Regions from separate parts of the Clostridium sp. USBA 49 genome, predicted to be linked through region 2. Evidence: a T-box and tRNA genes for the amino acid it is inferred to sense, from the RefSeq annotation. Region 2 holds a T-box; the other holds one or more tRNA genes.
What was found. The T-box of region 2 lies ahead of asnS (asparagine--tRNA ligase). A T-box ahead of a tRNA ligase gene usually reads a tRNA of that ligase, here a tRNA-Asn.
Positions count from the first base shown of each region.

Region 1: it has a tRNA-Asn gene. The T-box ahead of asnS (asparagine--tRNA ligase) is inferred to sense a tRNA for this amino acid. The anticodon was not compared.

Region 1 is NZ_FUYD01000008.1:4,925-8,362, forward strand. It holds gene B5D11_RS08490 (glycine--tRNA ligase) at 1-772, opposite strand, end outside; gene B5D11_RS08495 (PPC domain-containing DNA-binding protein) at 1,063-1,485, opposite strand; tRNA gene B5D11_RS08500 (tRNA-Asn) at 1,788-1,862, opposite strand; gene B5D11_RS08505 (YkgJ family cysteine cluster protein) at 2,235-2,918, shown strand; gene B5D11_RS08510 (S-ribosylhomocysteine lyase) at 3,011-3,438, opposite strand, start outside.
Region 2 is NZ_FUYD01000001.1:187,615-191,052, reverse strand. It holds gene B5D11_RS00850 (MutS-related protein) at 1-1,013, shown strand, start outside; T-box leader at 1,057-1,296, shown strand; gene asnS (asparagine--tRNA ligase) at 1,365-2,756, shown strand; gene B5D11_RS00840 (FMN-binding protein) at 2,810-3,304, opposite strand.

The sequences.
Region 1 (3,438 bases), on a different contig from region 2:
TTTTCATTCCTAAGTTTAAAAGGAAATTCCAGCAATAATCTTTCCAATATTTAAACCATTCTAAATCTGTATCAGGTTTACAGAAAAATTCAAGTTCCATCTGCTCAAATTCCCTTGTTCTAAATATAAAATTTCCAGGAGTTATTTCATTCCTAAATGATTTACCTATTTGAGCTATACCAAAAGGTACTTTTTTTCTTGAAGTTCTTTGAACATTTTTAAAATTTACAAATATACCTTGTGCAGTCTCTGGTCTTAGGTATACTTCTGATTTTGCATCTTCTGTTATTCCCATAAAAGTTTTAAACATAAGATTAAACTTTCTTATATCAGTAAAATTTTTCTTGCCACATTTAGGACAAACTATATTATGTTCATCAATATAATTTTTTAATTGTTCATTAGTCCATCCATCAGCACTTGCTACTTCTATTCCATTTTCAGTCATATAGTCTTCAATTAATTTATCAGCTCTAAATCTAGATTTACATTCTTTACAATCCATAAGTGGATCAGAAAATCCTCCAACATGTCCTGATGCTACCCATACTTCTCTATTCATAAGTATTGCAGAATCTATTCCAACATTATAAGGACTTTCTTGTACAAATTTTTTCCACCATGCTTTTTTAACATTATTTTTAAATTCAACTCCAAGAGGGCCATAATCCCATGAATTTGCAAGTCCTCCATAAATTTCTGATCCTGCAAATACAAAACCTCTATTTTTAGCAAGTGCTACTATTTTATCCATGGTTTTCTCTACTGCCATTTATTAGTACCTCCTATTTGCTTATATGTTTATAATAATATATAATTGAATATTTTTAATTTAACCAAAGTAATCTATTACTTTACATTATATATACATTGAATTTTAAATAATTAATTAAATATATAAATTATGCCGCAAAAGTATTTTTCTTAAAATTGACCACTATATTTTAAAGTAAGTCAATAATGAATATACTACTTCATTGTTTAATGGAAATTTATTTAAAACTTATTGTAGTTTAATCAATATATAATTTTGATATATTTTTAACTCATTTAATTATTTAACTAATTAAATTTATATAAATTTAAGCCAATTTCATCACTAAATTCTCTATCTACTTTTCCATCAATAGTATCTATTATAATTTCTCCAGTAGCACTTATTACAGCTGAGTTTAAATGTCCTCCATAAATTTTATTTTCTTCATCAGCAACATCAATATGTAGATGTAAATACACCTCTCCATTCATAGTAGAAACATTTCCTAAAAGGCATGTCATTTCATAATCACCTTTTAGTTCTATTGAATGATATTCTTTAAGAGATGGCTTAAATAATCCAACCTTTACATTACTTACGGCTCCAATTCCTTGTATTGAACCTAGTGTTATGTTTTCATCTTGGCAAAGTTTCTTTAAAGTTTCAATAATTTCTTCACCTTTGTTAAGTCTTACTATGTATTTATTCCCAAATTTCCTAAATTCCATAATATTTTCACCTTCCTAAACAAAATGCGTAATAATAAAAATATAATTTTATTTTTATAACTATATAAGTTACTTATTTTTATTTATTATTATATCCTAAGTATAATAATAATTCCAATACTTTTAATTTATGTATTCGCAAAAATGATTCTAAAAATTTTAAACGTTTTAAAACAAAAAAACTGAAATATAGTTAAATAAACTGAAATATAGTTAAATAAACTGAAATATAGTTAAATAATTAAACAAAAACTCTAGGTTTTTAGCCTAGAGTTTTTAATTTATTCATCAAAAAATAAAAATGGCTCCGTGGAGAGGACTCGAACCTCCAACCCTTCGGTTAACAGCCGAATGCTCCGCCATTGAGCTACCACGGAATATCTATTACATGTGTAATTATATCATAAAATAAAAAAAACACAATATATTTTTAAATATTTTTATTGCATTTTATGATTAATTTATGATAATGTCCTAATATGCAACTATTTTTATTAATAACTGTACAAAAATAATTAAAAAGGCATCATCAACTTAGTGCTAATATTATAAAAATTTTGGAATATTTTTTTAATGTTTTTATTGTATTGTTAATAATAATATTTATTATTATAATTATTATTATAACTTATACAAGATAGGTTATAAATTAAGAATATTTTAAAGAAATGAGTTGTTATTGTTCGATTGAAAATCTATATGTTTTCTATGAAATGTTACAACTACATTATACAAGGGAGGATATATAATTGGGAAATAATGATGTATATAAAACATTATATATAGATAAAAATGGTAATGAAATTGTTTATAACCATTCTAAGTTCGTAAAGGCAGTTGATAATTTAAATAATTTTGTTGACAGTAGAATAAAATCAGTTAATACGAAAATAACTAAAGAAGAGGCTTTTAGAAAGCTTAAAAAACTATATGAAAAACTTGATATTGCTTCATCACCTGCTGCTGAGGTAGCATCATGTAGACAAGGTTGTGGTCATTGTTGTAAACTTTTGGTTTTAACAAGTAAGCTTGAAAAAGAATATATAGATGAATATTTATCTTCTCATTACTCTGAGGAAGAAATAAATAAATTTAAAGAAAAAATTAAAAAACATAAAGAGCTTTTATCTAAAATAATTGTATATAGAGATGGAAGCTTTAATAAAGATATAAAAAATGAATATCTATCTTGTAAAATTCCATGTGCTTTTTTAGATGAAAATGAAAATTGCAGTATTTATGAAGTTAGACCATTTATATGCAGAAAATATTTAGTTTTTGATTCTCCTGAAGTTTGTTCTGCTTTAACTAAAGATACTACTCAATATTATTCTACTTTTCAAACAACTGTTAAAGACGCTATAATAAAACTTAATCAATTAACATATGGTACTGATTATGAATATAAGCATTTACAATCATGGTTTATTTAGTAAATCAATTTTAAAATAATTATTTTAAAAAGACAGAAATATCAAAAACATTTTGCTATTTCTGTCTTTTATGTATTTTTTATATAATATTTTTATTTATCTCCATAAATGTTTAAACTAATTCCTTTATTTAAAACCTGCTTTGCATATTCTTTTGCTCCAAATAAAGATAAATCTTTATAGTTTCCACATTCTACTTCACTTCTTGCTGGCACTTCTTTAGCATCTAAAACTTTTTTTAATGCATTTTCTAATCCTGTCTTTATTTCTGAAGTTTCTTTATCTCCCCACATTATTAAATAAAAACCTGTTCTACAACCCATTGGAGATAAATCTATAACTCCATCTAATTCTTCTCTTATAAATCCTGCTAATAAGTGCTCTAAAGCATGAATTGCTGCTGTACCCATAGCCTCTTTAGTAGGTTGTGTAAATCTTAAATCATATTTTGTTACTTTATCTCCATTTTCCCCTATCATTGTAGAACATTTTCTTACATATGGCGCAACTAATTTTGTAT
Region 2 (3,438 bases):
AATATAAAAAACAAATAAACACTTATTATGAAATGATATTATTAATTGAAAGTAAAAATTTTAAATCTTCTATGCTTATAAATTTAAAACAAAAATTAATAAATAAAAATAATATTAAAGCTTCTAAAGCTATAGATGATTTTAAAAAAATAAGCAATAAAGTTTCAGATAGAAGTAATTTATTTAATAAAATAATTAATCTTTTATTTTTATGGGACTATCATTTAATAGACATGCTTTTAATGTGGAAGAAAATATATGGGAAAGAAATAGAAGATTGGTTTAATGTTATAGGAGAATTCGAGGCTTTATCATCTTTAGCTATAATAAATTTTGATAATAAAACCTGGACTGTTCCGAATTTTATAAACAATAAATTAGTTTTAAAAGCTCAAGCTGTAGCTCATCCTCTTCTTAAAAATGCTGTTTCTAATGATTGCATTATAGGAGAACCTTATAGTATACTTTTAATTACAGGATCAAATATGTCAGGGAAGAGTACATTTCTTAGGACTTTAGGAATTAATTTAGTTTTAGCTTATTCAGGCTCTAAAGTGTGTGCTAAAGAATTTATTTGTTCTCTTATGAATATATATACATGTATGAGAATAAGCGACAATCTTGAAAAAAATATATCTTCATTTTATGCAGAAATTTTAAGAATAAAAAATATAATAAAGAATTCAGAAAAAGGAGAACCTATATTTTTTTTACTAGATGAAATTTTTAAAGGGACTAATTCTATTGATAGACATTTAGGTGCGGAAGCTCTTATAAATAAACTTAGTTATAATAATACTATAGGTCTTGTATCTACCCATGATTTAGAGCTTGGAGATATAGAAACAAAGAATAAAAAAGTTAAAAACTTTCATTTTGAAGAATATTATAAAAATAACGAAATAAAATTTGACTATAAATTAAGAGAAGGAATTTCAAACACGAGAAATGCAGTATATTTAATGAGACTTGCAGGTATAAATTTTGATGGAAATAATAAAAAAATGTTGTAATAATAATAAAAATTGATATAATATTAATAAATGAATACTATATATAAAAACTTTGAAGAGAAGAGTAGCTATAAGTGTGGATTTAAAGAGAGCCAATGTTTTGGTGGAAATTGGTATGAAACCTATAGTGAAGAACATCTCTGAGTTTCTAACCGAACCATTTTTGCAGTAGGCTTAGACGTGTCCAATACGTTATAAATTGGAAAGTATCATATGTACTTTAAAGTTGGCTTTATTTAAAGCAATTTGGGTGGCACCGCGGATATAAACTTTCGTCCCATTATTTTATAGGACGAAAGTTTTTTTATTTTATTTAATAATTTATTTATAAAACTAAAAGGAGGAAGGATTATGGAAAGTGTAGCTATAAAAAAATTATACAGAGACACAGCAAACTATGCAGGAAAAATTGTAAAGGTCTCAGGATGGGTTAGAACAGTAAGAGCATCTAATGTTTTTGGGTTTATAGAACTTAATGATGGTACTTTTTTTAAAAATTTACAGGTAGTTTTTGAAAATAACTTAGAAAATTATAAGGAAGTAGCTAAACTTCCTATAAGTTCATCTTTGACTGTAGAAGGAGAGATTGTATTAACTCCAGAAGCTAAGCAGCCTTTTGAACTTAAAGCTAAAAATATTATAATAGAAGGATTATCTCATCCAGATTTTCCACTTCAAAAGAAGAGACATAGTTTTGAATATTTAAGAACTATAGCACATTTAAGACCAAGAGGAAATACTTTTTCAGCAGTTTTTAGAGTACGTTCTTTAGCAGCCTATGCTATACATAAATTTTTTCAAGAAAGAGGATTTGTTTATGTTCATACTCCAATAATTACAGGCAGTGATGCTGAAGGTGCTGGAGAAATGTTTAGAGTAACTACTTTAGATATGGAAAATCTTCCAAAGACAAAAGAAGGGAAAATTGATAATTCTAAAGACTTTTTCGGCAAATCAACAAACTTAACTGTAAGTGGTCAATTAAATGCAGAGAGTTTTGCCCTAGCTTTTAAAAATGTATACACTTTTGGTCCTACTTTTAGAGCAGAAAATTCAAATACGGCAAGACATGCTGCAGAATTTTGGATGATAGAACCAGAAATAGCTTTTGCTGATCTTGAAGATGATATGGAACTTGCAGAAGATATGGTCAAATATATAATAAATTATGTAATGGAAAATGCACCTGAAGAAATGGAATTTTTCAATAAATTTATAGATAAAACATTGTTTGAAAGATTAAATAATGTTTTAAATTCTGATTTTGGAAGAATTACTTATACAGAAGCCATAGAAATACTTGAAAAAAGTGGAGAAAAATTTGAATATCCTGTAAAATGGGGAATAGATCTTCAAACAGAACATGAAAGATATATTACTGAAAAATATTTCCAAAAACCTGTATTTGTAACAAATTACCCTAAAGAGATTAAAGCTTTTTATATGAGACAAAATGATGATGGGAAAACAGTAGCTGCTATGGATTTACTTGTTCCTGGAGTTGGAGAAATAATTGGTGGAAGTCAAAGGGAAGAAAGACTTGAAGTTTTAGAAAAAAGAATGAATGAACTTGGTCTTAAGAAAGAAGATTATTGGTGGTATTTAGAACTTAGAAAATATGGTGAAACTAAACATGCAGGATTTGGACTTGGTTTTGAAAGAATAATAATGTATATAACAGGTATGTCAAATATAAGAGATGTAATTCCTTTCCCAAGAACAACAGGAAACGCAGAATTTTAAAAAAATAATGAGTAAGTATCTTAAAATTAAGATACTTACTCATTATTTTTTTATTATAATTTAGCTTTATCTAAAGCTCTTTCAACAGCTGTTTTCCAATTTTTTGAGCTTATTGTAGCACCAGATATAACATCTACATCGGGACTTTGCTTTTCTATAATTTTATTAGCTAAATCTATTCTATATTGTTTTAAATTAGGATATACTTTACCGCTTGCATCTTTTTGTCCAGTCCATTGTTCATAGTTAACTTCTTTACCATTAGTATCTAATCTTTTTAAATCTACTTTTACTATTTTCCCATTTTCAATAGTTACAATTGCACTTTCTTGACCATGCTCCCATTTATCACCTATACCTTCATAAGTACCATCTTTATATTTACCAGTAGTTTCAATATCAGGTGTGGTAGCTTTATTTTCAATATCTTTATTACTTGATACGTCTGGATTTGTTTTGGTTTCAGCTGGGGGATTAGATTGTTTGCCACAAGCTGATAAAGATATAATAACAAAAAATGATAATACAAATGAAATTAATTTTTTCATATTAAAAACTTCCTTTCGTTTTTTTATAGTATGTGTAAAAATAATATGAATTTATTCATTTTTTTATAGATTATTGTAATATATAAAAACATTAAATTTTTATATATTAATATATTTTGGGGAAATCTAATATA